DNA from 4 places in the Paenibacillus sp. ICGEB2008 genome. Region 1 is predicted to be linked to each of the others. Evidence: riboswitches for the same ligand, from Rfam matches in the RefSeq annotation. Region 1 holds a riboswitch; each other region holds the start of a gene.
What was found. A riboswitch is a leader RNA that binds a small molecule or an ion and turns the genes downstream of it on or off. The one in region 1 is predicted to bind cyclic di-AMP.
Positions count from the first base shown of each region.

Region 2: another riboswitch for cyclic di-AMP. It lies ahead of C400_RS0113555 (TrkH family potassium uptake protein); the one in region 1 lies ahead of C400_RS0117260 (3D domain-containing protein).
Region 3: another riboswitch for cyclic di-AMP. It lies ahead of C400_RS0112900 (C40 family peptidase); the one in region 1 lies ahead of C400_RS0117260 (3D domain-containing protein).
Region 4: another riboswitch for cyclic di-AMP. It lies ahead of C400_RS0111465 (3D domain-containing protein); the one in region 1 lies ahead of C400_RS0117260 (3D domain-containing protein).

Region 1 is NZ_AMQU01000016.1:473,346-477,326, reverse strand. It holds gene C400_RS0117265 (polysaccharide deacetylase family protein) at 196-1,002, shown strand; partial or broken gene C400_RS0117260 (3D domain-containing protein) at 1,202-1,871, opposite strand; cyclic di-AMP (ydaO/yuaA leader) riboswitch at 1,878-2,047, opposite strand; gene C400_RS0117255 (amino acid ABC transporter ATP-binding protein) at 2,291-3,013, opposite strand; gene C400_RS0117250 (ABC transporter substrate-binding protein/permease) at 3,000-3,981, opposite strand, start outside.
Region 2 is NZ_AMQU01000014.1:90,881-94,861, reverse strand. It holds gene C400_RS0113560 (potassium channel family protein) at 1-614, opposite strand, end outside; gene C400_RS0113555 (TrkH family potassium uptake protein) at 633-1,973, opposite strand; cyclic di-AMP (ydaO/yuaA leader) riboswitch at 2,374-2,526, opposite strand; partial or broken gene C400_RS28585 (CPBP family intramembrane glutamic endopeptidase) at 2,788-3,981, shown strand, end outside.
Region 3 is NZ_AMQU01000013.1:15,463-19,443, forward strand. It holds gene C400_RS0112885 (hypothetical protein) at 64-357, shown strand; gene C400_RS0112890 (4a-hydroxytetrahydrobiopterin dehydratase) at 475-774, shown strand; gene C400_RS0112895 (GNAT family N-acetyltransferase) at 853-1,359, opposite strand; gene C400_RS0112900 (C40 family peptidase) at 1,663-2,163, opposite strand; cyclic di-AMP (ydaO/yuaA leader) riboswitch at 2,169-2,306, opposite strand; gene C400_RS0112910 (hypothetical protein) at 2,583-3,410, opposite strand; gene C400_RS0112915 (M1 family metallopeptidase) at 3,422-3,981, opposite strand, start outside.
Region 4 is NZ_AMQU01000010.1:80,256-84,236, forward strand. It holds gene rsmA (16S rRNA (adenine(1518)-N(6)/adenine(1519)-N(6))-dimethyltransferase RsmA) at 1-739, opposite strand, end outside; gene rnmV (ribonuclease M5) at 747-1,292, opposite strand; gene C400_RS0111465 (3D domain-containing protein) at 1,439-2,587, opposite strand; cyclic di-AMP (ydaO/yuaA leader) riboswitch at 2,859-3,138, opposite strand; gene C400_RS0111470 (TatD family hydrolase) at 3,339-3,981, opposite strand, start outside.

The DNA.
Region 1 (3,981 bases):
AAAATGCTCCAGTTTTCGTTCATGTTTAAGAGAATATGCGCGTTTACTTCGTCATCTTCACGGATATCCGCTTCATGATGTGCTTCTCTTCAGTCGTGTAGGAATTCACTCAATCACCAGCATAATTTTAATAGGACAGGTACATAATAGCTGAGAGCACCACTAGGTACCACTGCACGGAAAGGGGGAATACAAATGCGGTACAGGGGAGTGTTGCCATGTTTAGCACTGTTACTAGCATTTTCAAGTTTTCCCGTTCACGCTGACACGCCTCCCAACATCGGAACGCCCCATCCCAAGGAAGCTACTGTCGCTACTTCGGTATATCAAAGTAAAGATCGAGCTACTCCAACATTAGCGATGCTACGAAAAAAGCATGCGGACATTTTTAAAATGTGCGGCCCGCACACCCGCCAAATTGCCTTAACCTTTGATGATGTGCCCGATTCAAGGTATACGCCGCAGGTTTTGGACGTATTACACGCAAACGGTATCAAAGCTACGTTTTTTATCGTCGGCCATCGTGCGGAAAAGCATCCGGGGATCATACGCCGCATCATCCGCGAGGGTCATGCTATAGGAAACCATTCCTATACTCATCCGGATTTCAGGAAGGCCACACCAGAACGCTTTCGCCACCAGATTACAAAAACAGAACGTATTTTAGAAGCCAGCGCAGGTTTTCGGCCCAGATTGATACGACCACCCTATGGTGAAATCACGGAGCCTCAAATTCAGTGGGCGCGTCGTCATGGGTACATGATCGTCAATTGGAATGTGGACTCTCTAGACTGGAAGGGATTAAGCAAAACACAGATTCAGCGTAACGTGATCCCGGCTACCAGACCTGGCTCCATTATTTTAATGCATGCAGGTGGAGGTCAAAGTTCCAACTTGCAAGGTACTGTCCAAGCTTTGCCGGGTCTAATCCACTCTTTAAAAGCTAAGGGCTACAAGTTTGTCACAGTCCCCCGGCTACTTCACACATCGGAACGAAAATAACAGTATGTCTAAGCCTCGTATATACCAACAACGTAAAAAGGCTGCCTTGACGAGCAGAATGCTTCTGCTTGTAAGACAGCCTTTTTTAGCGATAAACGACCGTACTGATAAGAAGTCGTCCCAGTTATATGTTGTGTGCTATAATATTAAGTTTACATAATATATATTATGTTTAATGAATTCAAATATATGCACAATGCTATTTATCAATAACGTACAGTTTCACATTTTGGAAGCCGAAGTCGTTCACGAATGATTTGTTGCCAGGGATAAAGATATCAATCCGCTTTCCGGTAATAGCGCTGCCCTGATCACGGGCAACGGCTACAAAAGAATGGTCTGGCAAGCCGGGATGGGAATAGCCTGTAACTAGCACCTTTGTTCCCATAGGAATGACTTTCGGGTCTACTGCAATTGTACCCAGTTTAAGCGGATTACCGTAGTAATCGACTGCACCCCATTTGCCATTTTCATCAGCTGCGGCTGAATATGCTGTTGCTTTAACATCAACAACTTTACTGTAATTGAATGTTTTGCCCCATGCTTCAATTGTTGGCCTCTCATTCGCTGGTGCTTTCTCCGTAAGAAGCTGTGGTTTCGAATCCGAAGCCGCCTTCACACTTTTTTTCGTCTGGCACTTTAATTTGTAGACCTGCATATATGTTGTTGGACGCAATATCCGGGTTAGCCTTCGTCAAGTCATCTACCGATACCCCATAACGTTGAGCAAGCAAAAAGAAAGTATCGCCTTCTTTGGCAGTATGAAGCGAAGCAGCATTTGCTACTCCAGCTGTCTGTGCCAATCCTGCAATCGCTGCGGCAAGCACCGCAAATTTCATGGTTTTTCCAATATGTTTTAAGTGTTTCAAAGATATGTACCTCCTCTGTTATGCCTGCGAAGTTAGCTGTCGGATTCGGACTCAGGAGAAGCCCTATGCTTGTGCAATTCACCCCTAGGCATATTCCACAACATCTATATGACGCATTGGAATAATTGCCGTTGTTACGTCCCCCGCACTTCCCATGGTTTGAGCCCAGCACCTGAGTAATTGTTATCATTGCTGCTGCCCCGGTAAGTTTTGGCTTACTGCATAATATCACAATTTTGTAACCTTATCTGCATGAAAATGTTGGGAACCTTGAACATCATACTATATCCATTACAATTTTGTCATCAAAAATCGGTTTTTTGTTACGAAAATATGGAGATATGGTGACAAAAAGAGAAAAGCCCTCCGTGAAATATCATCACGAGAGGGCTTTGTCAATAATTCATAAAAGCATTTTCTTACAGCACTTTAGCCAGAAAATCACGGGTACGATCATGGCTTGGAGTTCCGAAAACTTGCTCCGGCGTACCTTGCTCTATAATTTGACCGTTGTCCATAAAGATGATTCGGTCTCCTACCTCACGAGCAAAGCCCATTTCATGCGTCACGATCACCATCGTCATGCCGCCTTCAGCAAGCTTCTTCATCACATCCAGAACCTCTCCAACCATTTCAGGGTCCAGGGCAGAGGTAGGTTCATCAAACAGCATTACGTGCGGCTGCATGGCGAGAGCACGTGCTATCGCTATACGTTGCTTTTGACCGCCAGATAACTGGTTCGGGTAGGTATTCTTCTTATCCTCAAGACCCACGGTCCGCAGGAGCTCCAACGCAATTTTCTCCGCTTCTTTCCCCGATTGCTTCTTCACCTGCGTTGGTGCAAGCGTCAGATTCTGCAGTATTGTTTTATGCGGAAACAGATTAAAATGTTGGAAAACCATCCCCATCTTCTCTCGAGTCGCATTAATATTATGACCACGGGCCGTAATCGGCTCACCCTCAAACAAGATTTCCCCTTCTGTTGGCTGTTCCAACAGATTCATACAACGCAAAAACGTACTTTTCCCCGAACCACTCGGGCCGATAATGACGACTACTTCACCTTTGGCGATATCTATATCAATGCCTTTTAAAATTTCATTCTTACCGAATGATTTACGCAGTTGTTTAACGGTGATCACTGGCTCTCAACTTCCTTTCCCATAAACCCAACAGCTTAGATAAGCTAAATGTCATTACAAAATAAATAGCGGCTGCGATTACGAACGGACTTAAGCCTTCGTAGGTAATATTCTTAATGACCTGGGCTTGATACATAATGTCCACCATCCCAATGGTCGAAATAATAGAAGATTCTTTAATGATCGTAATGAACTCATTACCAATAGCAGGCAATATAGATTTAAATGCTTGCGGTAAAATAACGTGACGCATCGCTTTGCCTCGTCCCATCCCGAGCGAGCGGGCAGCTTCCATCTGTCCACGGTCTACGGCCTGAATACCAGCACGGAAAATTTCAGCCAAATATGCCGAACTATTCAGAGACAACGTAATTATACCGGACTGGAGTGGCGTAAAATTAACACCTAACGTCAAAGCAACTCCGTAATGAATGATCATAAGCTGCACCAGCATAGGTGTGCCGCGCAGTATCTCTACATATGCGGTACCTAGCCACTCGATAATACGAATACCACTCATCCGTAGCAATGATATGATCAGGCCAATAATGAATCCGAACAGTACTCCGAGCGCAGACAGCAATAGAGTGTAGCCGATACCCGTAGCGTAGAAACTGCGATATTTCAAAAATATATCTACAATGCTATTCGAAGAAACCTGTCTGTCAGCAGACAGTGCACTCGCTTCTGTAGAAAACTTCTCAATCGAACCGTCCGCTTTCAGGCGAGCCAACGTTTTATTTACTGAAGCAAGCAATTCCGCATTTCCTTTACGGATGCCTACAGCAGTTTCTGCTCCTTCATCTTCAGGTACTGCTTTGGCAAGTGTTACGGTACCGTCTAGCGTGTATCCTTTAGCAACGGTATCTTCGATTACAACCGCGTTGATACGCTTGGTCCGAAGCTGGAGTACCAGATCGGATATTTTATCCAATGAGGTTACCGAAGCATTAGGTACTTTTTGCGCA
Region 2 (3,981 bases), on a different contig from region 1:
ATAATGACCATAATATCGTCTGCTTTCAGCCGATCCATAGCTGTCGGTGCGATCAAGATACCATTCGCCGTATGAAGCGCCACGATGCTGCAACCAAAGCGGGTGCGCGCATTTAATTCTGCCAACGTTTTGCCATTCAGACATGCAGGCACATTAAGTTCTACAATGCTGTATTCCTTGGACAGCTCCAAATAATCGAGCAGATTAGGCGTGACCAGCTGATGCGCTACTCGAATACCCATATCCCGTTCCGGATAAATGACTCGGTCCACCCCAAGCTTCTCTAACGCACGCCCATGCAGCACAGATATGGCTTTGGCTACGACTTTTCTCACACCCAGCTCCTTCAGCAAAATGGCGGTCAGGATGCTTACCTGAATATCATCACCAATCGCAACAATGCCGCAATCGAAATTACGTATGCCGAGTGACCGCAACGCATCCTCATCTGTAGCGTCCGCCACGACAGTATGTGTCAGAATCTCACTCATACTGTCCACAACATCCTCATTCCGATCAATGCCCAGCACCTCGCACCCCATATCCACCAATTGCAAAGCCAGGCTTGAGCCAAACCGTCCCAAGCCAATGACTACAAACTGCTGCGTTTTCATATCTACTCGAAAACTCCCTTACCCTATAATTATTTTACCTTCTGGATGACGATACAATTCCTTACCCTTTTTCGGTCCCAGTGCATAAGCTAGCGTGAGTGGACCCAGCCTGCCTGCAAACATCGTCAGAGTAATCACCAGCTTGCCTACAACTGTCAAATCAGGTGTAAGCCCCATGGACAGTCCTACCGTACCAAAGGCAGACACCGTCTCGAACAAGATCATCAGAAAATGATGATCTTCGGTTGCGGACAGAATCATCGTCACCCCAATCACGAACAGCAACCCCAGCAAGGTAATAGTCAAAGCCTTATAAATGCGTGCCTGCGCAAGTCGGTACCGGAACAGCACAATGTCTTCCCGTCCCCGCAGCATCGAAAACACCGCTCCAATGAGCAGAGCAAATGTAGTGGTCTTAATCCCGCCTCCAGTGGAGCCAGGCGAAGCCCCAATAAACATGAGTATGATGATAAAAAACTGCGTAGCCTGCCGCAAGCCTGCAATGTCCAGCGTGTTGGCACCTGCGGTGCGAGGGGTAACGGACTGGAATAAAGAACCCAGCAGTTTACCACCCCAATCAAGCGAGCCAAGCGTCTTCGGATTCGTAAACTCAAATACAAAAATGACAAGCGTCCCGACGACAATCAGAGCAGCTGTCATGCTGAGTACCACCTTGGTATGCAAGGACAGTCTCTTACGCTTGCGATAATCTGCCAGGTCAGACATCACTACAAAACCAATACCACCCGAAATAATGAGAAACATGGCTGTAAAATTAACAATCGGATCATATACATAACCTGTCAGGCTACGAAATTCACCGAACAAATCAAAACCAGCGTTATTAAACATGGAAATGGCATGCCAGATTCCAAAATAAATCGCCCTGCCGACAGGCATATCAAATGACCAGCGAATCGAAAAAATAGCTGCACATACGCCCTCAATCATCAGCGAGTACCATAGCACCTTGCGGATCAATCCGACAATTCCTTCGACAGAGGTCTGATTCATCGCTTCTTGCAAAATAAGGCGCTCCCGCAAGGAAATCCGACGCTTGAACACCAGCGCGATCAAGGTAGCCATAGTCATAAAGCCAAGTCCGCCAATCTGAATCAGCGCAACGATGACAATTTGACCAAAGGTTGTAAAAAAGAGCCCTGTATCCTTAACGACAAGCCCAGTTACACAGGTCGCGGAAGCGGCAGTAAACAAAGCGTCTATAAACGCAAGTGGTTTTCCTGTTGTATTAGAAATGGGCAGCATTAACAATAAACTACCTATTAGAATGATAATGGCAAAGCCTGCAACGAATATTTGCGGTGGAGAAAGCCGAAGCCAGCTTGCATTGGGATTCATTTATTCATCACTTCTCCTCCTTGGTGAACTATGAGCATGGAGATCGCTCAGCTCATAAAATCACCAATTCTTTTCAGTTTCTTTTATAAATCAGAAAAGTATCCGCAAAGCGGGATACTTTTGCCTTTCAATACTCACTACACTTTATACGTAACTACCTCATGGAACGTTTGATGACTTTAAGGCGGGCAGCAGCGAAGCGGTCCATTTGAATCTGGAGAAGCGATAGCGCTCGCCTTTGACTCTGAATTTTACCCGTATCAAGGTCTAGAAAATCAAAAAAAATTCAGTGGCAACAGCGATTGGAAGATCAAATGGAACGCGCAGCGTCCTTAACTCAGCAAACTTTTATTCACACTTATACACACAAAAAAAGACACCGGAAAACCGAGTGCCTGACTTGGTTCCTGCCCACAGCCTACGAGGTTAGCTGACGGATTCGGGCAGCACAGTATGCCCTATTTACACTTCCGGTCCATCAGGATCGGCTGTAAAATTCACCCCAGTAACATGGTTCCCCCGTTTTCTCACAGAAATTCGGCTTAAATGTATGTCATTACCCATATATTTCATAGGCATTGCCTCAAGATTATAATCCTTCTCTATCCAGATCACAAAACCGATTTCGCCGAAAAAACGTGAAATTGGCTTTAATTTGCGATTGGGCATCGCTTAATCACAGCTTATCTAATTTTATTAAAACTTTAAAGTGCTTTCACTCTGTTTTCATGAATATCGCTGGTCTGTTGGCGGGAACCTGTGCAGTATGATATCTTTAATGGATGTTCTTATTTACAGATTAAGGAGGAAACTCATGAATCCTATCGGGAAACCGGTCGTGCTCACGGCCAACTTCAAAAAATTAGGCTTGCTGGGCGGGGTTGGCCTGATTTGCTTTTTTATCTTTCAATTGCTTATTCCCTCGCTTAGCAATCCAAGTCCGGAATCATTGATGAATGCAAAGGTCATCAGCAAACAAGAAGCGATCGTACACGCATTGGACTTCGCCCGTTCTGAGCTGGGCTATACGGAATCACAGCCAGAGAAGCCTGTCGTGACCTATCAGGCTGAAACAGATTTGTACGGTTATTTATCCAGAGAAAAACTGCTTCAAGCGTACGATCGTACATGGAAAAAAAATTATCCTTATGAAACCTTTCGGGTTGATTTGCCTGACTCCTCAGCGAAGGGCAAGCTGCAAATTCATGTGGATTTATCCACTGGGAAGGTCGTTAGCTTTAAGCGGATCACCTCCAGCACCAATTACACACAGGCTGATGTTTCTACAGATGAACAAGCACGAAGCAAGCTTGTACGTATAGCTGAGGGCGACATGACGCTTGAAGCTAAGGAACAGGCTGCAGCAAAATGGATCAAACGCTTTGGCTTTAATCCATCGGAATTGAAGCTTGCGACCACTGAGGGGGAAGGTGGATTAAAATATACCGTGGACGAAAAGAAAATCGGCGCCTCGGTCCTTACGCTGGCTTTTACCTTTGAAGATGGGGATGTTCGCTCATTTACCCAAAGCTTTTCAGCCCCTTCGTCTTATACCGACTATGTTAAAAATCAAACATACTGGGCGAATTGGATGACTTATGCGGGTTATGCCCTATTTAGCTTTGTCCTGGGTGTACTTGCCATTGTGTATGCGTCACTCACCCGACGACATACTTCATTTGTACGCGGTATTGTTCTGTCCATTGTTTATTTTATTGCTAGTATAGCTGGGACCATGAACATGCTGCCTTTATTACAGGCTGAAGCAGGCAGTAAGGGCATGCTTATATTTCTTATGGTATTCCAGGTCGGTGTTACCTTCTTCATGGCTGTAGCTCTCTACTTCTCCTTGGTTGGTGGTGACGGCCTTATGCGTCAGGTTGGACTCAATGCATGGCCACGGGCCAAAGAGCCCGGCTACGGGCTGTATGTGCTTCGCAGTATGTATGTCGGTTACTTGTGGGCCTTCATTTTACTCGGCGTACAATCCATTTTGTTCTTTGTACTG
Region 3 (3,981 bases), on a different contig from region 1:
GGCGAATTTCCGGTATAATAAAGTGATTATGTATTGAATCGCTGAACCACTGGAGGAAATAGCATGGGAGTAAAGCATGGGCGCGAGTATGAACAAATTTTGAACGATTTGACAGAGGCTGTGGGACGCATTCCAGATAGCTATGAATTTTTTGAAATGGAAGCAGAAGATTGGGACAGGCTGGACCCAGCGGGGTGCCAGGAAGTCAATGAGGCTTTGGCAGAAGACTTATTTTATGCACTGGGCACAGAACCTATAATCACTGTAGGCAGCGGTGTTGTGATTTATGAGCCGGAGCAGCACCGGATCTATGTACTCATCGGGGATGAGGAGCTGACGTCGGTCCCATTGATTTGATGGCCGTCTTATGGATTTATCAACGGGGCCGTGGTAATATGTACACCAATATATCGTAGTTTTGGCCGCATTTAAGCGGCTAAAAGGCTTCCGTATAAACGGGGAGGAGTTCGTAACATGCCTTTTACACAAGAAGAGATTGAAGCACATCTGGAGAAGCTGGAGGGCTGGGAACTGGAGGAAGGACGTTGGATCGTTCGGAAATATAATTTTTCCAGTTTTATGAAAGGAATTGCCTTCGTGGATGAAGTTGCCGCTATATCTGAGGCATTTAATCACCATCCATTTATTACGATTGATTACAAGACCGTGACTCTGCGTTTGACCTCCTGGGACGATGGCGGTATTATGGCCGTAGATATTAAGGAAGCCCAACAATATAATGAAGCTTTCGAAAAAATGCGCAGCAGTCATTGAGTTTGTAATGATCTGTCGTATATATGAAGAGCGCCTTCGTTATACAACATCGCGGTTGTATAGTGAAGGCGCTCTTATTTATAGAACCCGATTCTGTTGTTCAGGACGATATACCATACAATGGAACGGCTTTCTGCCATCTGGAGTCTGGCGTTCATAGGTATCCGTCAGCTCAAATCCAGCTGCCTTGTAGGCTCGGATAGCCCGCTGATTCCAAGTGAGAACCTCTAGGTCAATTTCATTCTGCGGATGACGTCGTCTGGCTTCCTCGGCAATGGCCCGGACAAAATCGGAGCCTGTGCCATGTCCGCATCTTTCGGGATGCATTCCAAGACCCAGCCGGGTCACACCGACCATAGGGAAATATTGAGCAAATCCCGTCAGCTCATTCTCTTCGTCCAGGACCGCAACATATTGCTCTTGGCGAAGCGTGGGACTTCCAAATTCGACTTCAAGTGCCTTCATTTGTTCCCAGGGAAGCCAGCCGTATATGTTGTAGGGGGGATCATAGCGCCACTCACAGATTTCAGCCGCTTGATGCTCGTCCATCGGTACGATCCGGTAGTTGGATATTGAGGCCGGCACTTTTCCATTCCTCCTTATGCAGGTACTTCAATCATTAACCACAGATTGTAGACAAGTTGTAGGAGAATGGCAAGCGTGTTTATTTCGTACCTAAGTCGGGTATACATTCAATAAGAAGGATTTACTGCTCATATGCTCCCCCAGCGGTGACGGTAAAACCGACGATGTTCGCTAAAATTGAAACCTTTTGAGGTGTCAGTTCGTCAGTAATGATAATCATTGCTGATGTAGTGGACATAAAAAACCGCAATTCGATTCCGGCCAGAATCAAATTGCGGCTAGGGTTAGCTTGCTGTGCGGTAGTTATTCTACGTTGTCGTCATCAGGAATATCTGAAGCTACAGAATGGTAAGCGTCTGTGCTCATAATTCTTTTTGCACCGACATAACGGTTAGCGTAATAATTTTCGTTCAGTGAGCTAACTACTACACCACGTGAAGTCGAGGAGTGGGCGAATTTCCCTTCACCTACGAAGATACCTACATGGGAAACGCCTCTTCCTGTGGTGTTGAAGAACACCAGGTCGCCTGGTCTCATTTCATCGCGGGATACAGAAGAACCCATTTTGAATTGTGATCCAGATTGATGCGGCAGTTTAATTCCCAGTTTGTTGAATACATACATTGTGAAGCCGGAGCAATCGAATCCCTCGAGTGTAGTGCCTCCGCTTCTGTAGTTCGTTCCTTTGGCATCTTGGATGACCTGGTCCATCTTAGAGTCTGCAAATGCACTGCTGCCACCGAATGTAAAAGATGTAAAGGCAATGGCGAGACCCATGGCTGCGATCGTTAGCTTCTTCTTCAAAAAAAATATACCCCTTCCAATGCCTGCGAGGTTAGCTTAAGGATTCGGTAGAAGGTTCCCCTATGACCACTCTGTTGCGAGATCAATTCACCCAAACTGGTTCCCCCGCTTCCTAGGTGCCAGGAATTAGGCTTAACTTAAGATGTGCACCTTGGAGAGCAGTATTCACGACAACGATGTTTTTAAGATAAAGGTTACAATAAAGATTACAAAGTTGTTACTATCAGTTCACTGCGATTATTGTAACAAAGACAGCAGGCTTTGGCAAATGTTTCATCGCAAAAAGTTACAAAAAAAATCTGTTCCTAACGCTCCAGGAACAGATTCTGTTAACAGTATTCAGTTATGTGCTGTTTGCACGGGAAAGAAAAAAGTTTTTTCGACAGCTGAAAATACAGGAGAGAGCATATTGTGAGAGGTTAGCCTCTGCTGGAGATATCGATGTGCCATAGCCGATACTGCGAACTGATATGCCACAGCCTGACCAGACTGGTAACAAAATGATACGATTGCTGGAGAATCAGTGCCAACATACCCGTCCAAATCATCGCCACGGTGCCAAATAGACCGAAAACTAGCAACACACAAGTACCGAGCAACAGGGATACACCAACAGCCGGAAGAAGCTGGCGAAAGAAGGCGAGCAGGGAGGATAGTATGGTGTGACCACTGACAGTGCCCAACTGCATATACAGGATGCACTGCCGAATGACCCAACCGTAAGCTATCCACCCCATGGCATAGGGCAACAAATGTAGCAGGTAAGAGGAAGATTGCAACGTTCCTACTACAATAGGATAGAGTCTCGGTACCACCCAAAAGGCGGGAAGCAGCAGCAAACCCAACTCGATGATGTAATACAATAGCGATGACATACCGTGGCGTTTCATCCCCTTGAAGAAGGACAGGCTTTGCGGTTCAGACGCATCGGTATGCAGGCTTTGATATATGCCAGCTCTAATGAAGGGAGTGATTAGTATGCGCAGTACGGTCGCCCCTAGTAATATCCACAAGTACACATGTACTTCCCGGCTGTCCATCAAGGCGATCTGGCCCTCCATCCAAAACAAGGTCTTTCCCAGTTCGTTTTGGCTCTGATCAGGATAACGTAGCAGCAGCGGGATAACGGCAGACTGTACCAGCCTATAGAGAAATACTCCCCACAGCAGACGATACAGAAATAAAATGATAACGATATAAAAGCGTATGCGTACCAGCGCCCAGCCTTCTTTTATAACAGTCCGCATCTATAGACACCTCACCATGACAGACTTCCAAGCAGTGTCTCCAACAGCTTGGTTACACTTACACTCCAACGGGTTTGTTGTTTTTCATCCAATTCAGCCTTCAGGCTATTATTAATATGCTTGTTCTCCAGTGCAATAGTGTATAGAGGATCTACAGTCACATAGGACACGGGGGAAGCGCTTTTGAGTCGGAAAGTTGTACTTTTGCCCGCACCATCCCATGCCTTGAATATCGTTGAGCCATCCTTGAAGGTAAATTGAACAGGTATTTTGGGATAATCTGCTCCTTTTTTGCTGAGCGTCACGACTGCTTCGTATCCATTCTCCAGCTTGTGGTTCATGATGCGATCGACTGAAAAGTCCGCCATCTGGCCGTCATATACATATTGTTCAAAATAGTGGCTCCATGATCGTCCGGTCACTCTCTCCACGACATGTTGAAAATCCTGTGAGGTCGGATGCTTGAATCGATAAGTCTGGACGTAGGTCCGCATAATCCGGTCCATTTTTTTCATACCCACCTGACGCTCAATACCTCGTAGTACTAATTTACCTCGTGAATAGGCATTTT
Region 4 (3,981 bases), on a different contig from region 1:
TTTTTAGGTTATTTGAAATGGTTTTACGACGTTGGGCAAAGGCGGCATGAACCACTTCAAAGAAATGCTTCTCGTTCACCACTTCCACCGGAGGAACTTCTCGTACACGCAGCCGAATAACTGCCGAATCAACATTCGGCTGAGGAATAAATACTGTATTCGGCACCGTACAGACTAACTCAGGCTCGCTGTAATATTGCACGGCTATGCTTAAGCTGCCGTAATCCTTCGTACCAGGAGACGCAGCCATGCGCTCAGCCACCTCCTTTTGAATCATAACGACGATATTCTCCAAAGGAAGCTTGTCCTCCAGTAGACGCATCAGAATCGGTGTAGTGACGTAATACGGCAGATTAGCGACGACACTCACTTTGCTCACGTCTGCAAAATCGACTGCGAACACCTCACGCAAATCCAGCTTCAATACGTCTCCATGACGAACCTTTACGTGATTGTAAGGGGCCAGCACTTCTTCAAGAATGGGCAGCAGCCGCTGATCAATCTCGACAGCGGTAACTGCCTTAGCCGATTGCGCCAATTTTTCAGTCAAAGCTCCAATCCCCGGACCGATCTCAAGCGCACCCTTTGTATCATCCAAACCGGCAGCATTTACGATCTTGCTCAGAATATTTTGATCAATCAAAAAGTTTTGTCCCAAGCTCTTTTTGAACGAAAAACCGTGCTTTTGAATAATTTCCTTCGTACGCCGCGGTGTTGCTATATCTTGAATCCCTGTCATACGGATATCACAATCCTTCACTTTCGATTTGTGCCAGCGCACTGGCAAATTCCTCACGGCTGATCTGAAATACAGAGAGCCGCTTATGTAGCTGCTTTCCGTTACAATAGCCAATACCCAGTACATTCCCCAAGGCCATACGGCGTGCAGCAGCATTGGGATGGGTAATAAGTCCAGCGTCAATCAGGTCCGCCCATTCAATCAGCGGTTCGGCACCTTCCACTGTCGTATGTACCCGCGCGAGAGCGTGTCTGATGGCTTCCGGCGAGGCATTCTCTACGCCAATATCCCCTTTGCGCGTCGCCTCTGCCTCAGGTATAAAAGCCTGCTTGCAGCCGGGTACCTTGGAGGCGATGATTTTACGGATACGCTCCCCTGCATGATCGGGATCAGTTAAAATAATGACCCCCCGCCGTTCCTGCGCCAATGCAATTTTCCGCAGCGTCATTTTATTAATGGCTGAACCGCCAGTTTCTATCGTATCTGCTTCGACAGCACGGCGAATGGCTACCGTATCATCCCGGCCTTCCACCACGATCACTTCCTTGATCATCTTCGTTTCCCTCCACTGCTACACAGCAACATATATTTATCTTTCCCTGCTTTTGAAAACAAAATAAGAAGAGGGTATCCTCTTCTTAGCATGGCATAACTATGTTGTTAATACTATCGCATTGTCCTCAACATACACAACCTGTTTTAGTTGATTTCCGGCTTTACAGGTCCGATAACATATACGGTTTTACCGTGCTTACGACCAAATTGGTTGGCCCGGCTCAAACTCTCATAATACACATCGATTTTGTGGCCTTTAATCGCGCCACCGGTATCCTCCGCACGGCGGAAGCCCACCCCTTCAATATACACCCACCACCCGATTGGAATTACACTCGGATCGACAGCGATGGTGCGTCCTTCCGTGACACGTGTGCCGGAGGCGGTACGTGTACCGATACCTGGCTCCTGTGCGGAATACGCCGTCATGGAGACGTTTTGTAAAACTTTTTTATAATTAAAATTAATACCTGCTTTACGGACAGCACTGCCCGAACTAACCTTTGTAGCCTTAACTGCATCTTTAGGGCCGATGGAAGCAGCTAGAACGACCGGTTTTTTCTTCGTTCCTACCGCAATTACCTTATCCACACGATTCTGTGCGACTTCCTTGTTGACCAGCTGTTTGGATACCAATTTTCCATCATGGTATACCTTTTGAACATGCTGGACTACCACACCCGATTTGCCACTTTGAATGACTCGATTATCGCCTTTATAGAGACTTGGATCTGCCGTTTTGATGACCTGATAAGGCACTTGTTTTTTCTGTTCGACCTGCTGTTTCTTCACACGGACGATTTTTATGTCCATGTTAGCTGAAACAGAGGCATCCAACGCAGGGTAAACTTTATCCGTTGATGATAATTTATAGCCCGAAGTGCGAATGGCACCCTCTACTGTATTTTCTGTTGTGTACAGCTTTTTCGTCTTATTGCCTGAGGATACTTTAACCTGATTGGCACGTTTAATGACTACGCGATCCCCATCCTGTACTGCTCCATTTAGCGGCATGGAAATTGTATCATGCGGCTGAAGTGAAATAGAATGCTCATTGAGCAAATCTTGGAGCTTGGATTCCCGGGTTTCTACTGCAGATGCCTTACCATCGATGACAAAAAAGACTTGTTTTTTAGATTGCGTGTACATCAGAATTGAAATCATAATCGTTAGTGCGATTAGAAAAATAGCAACCAAAGCAGCCTGGCGCACATTCTCTTGCTTCCAACGTAATACGTAAGACATGCTGGATGAGCGTGACTCATGGGTCTCCTCTTTTCGGAAAATGCCCATTTCCTCCGTCCTCCTTACATAGCCCGCCGTCTGGAGTAAGACATAGTTGATCGTTGACGTGACTATAACAGATTTTCTACAAGACAAGCCCGTACTGCGACTGTCCTGCACCATGTACCCGTCTTCGCGGCATGCTGTCCTCCCCTGTTTAACCACAGTATGATGACAGATTTTCTTTTATTCACAACAAAAAAAGCCAAAGAAAGAGACTAGAGAGCTCTTTCGTGGCTTCCGACATGTGTGAATATGCGGGAAAACTCATGCACGAGATGGCTTCTCTCTTGTTACGCTTACGGGGTTAGCTGTCGGGTTCGGACGTAGAGAGTCGCCCTAGCTTAGGTCAACCGCTCATGGCGGTCGCCTTCACATTCACCCCGAAGACCCAGAAAGAAATCGAAATACGGCTTCTCTACCTGTTCATCCCATTCGGGAAATGAATTTCGGTTGAGCCGGCTGCTGAAGAGACATTCTCTCTTGCACATACGCCGGACGTACTGTAAGCCATATCGGTTCCCCCGTTCCCTGCAAAAGGGACTCAGCGAGACTGGTTCATGAAATGATTTGTTGATGTTTACACTCAACAACAATTCACTGAAAAGATGATATCCTGTTTACATGCATGTTGTAAAGCAGGTTTCAAGTACATTTTTTAAAATATTCGGTTAAAAAATTGTAATATTCTTGAGTTTCCTGCAACAAAATCATAATTAGCTCCGTCTATCTCTTTATTTTGATTGATTTCTTCGCTTTTTCACTGAATGTCAAATCGTTCCAAAGCATTTTGGGTCGTAATGGATACCAATTCCTCCACCGTAATTCCCTTAATTTGGGCGGCTGCCTCTGCCACCAATCTCACATGGGCCGACTCATTTCGCTTCCCGCGAAACGGATGAGGCGTCAAGTATGGCGCGTCCGTTTCAATCAGCAGACGATCCAGCGGAACCTGGGCCAGTACCTCTTTTGGCTGCTTGGCATTTTTGAACGTTATGGGCCCGCCAAAGGAAAGGTGAAAGCCCATATCCAGCACCATTTTAGCGGTCTCCCAGCTCCCAGAAAAGGAGTGCATGACTCCGCCAATCTCGCTCGCCTTTTCCTCACGTAAAATTCTCACAATATCTTCATGTGCATCCCGGTTATGGATAACAATTGGCATGTTGAGCTCACGTGCCAGACCAATTTGGTTTCGAAGCACCCGCTGCTGTACATCCTTTGGTGATGTATCCCAATAGTAATCCAGACCGATCTCTCCGATCGCTACAACCTTTTTATGACTGCATAACGATGCAATCCATTCTAAATCCCCCTCCTGCATTGTAATAGCATCCTGCGGATGCCATCCAACGGCCGCATAAATAAAATCATACGTCTCAGCCAGCTTCATGGTGGATGGAATG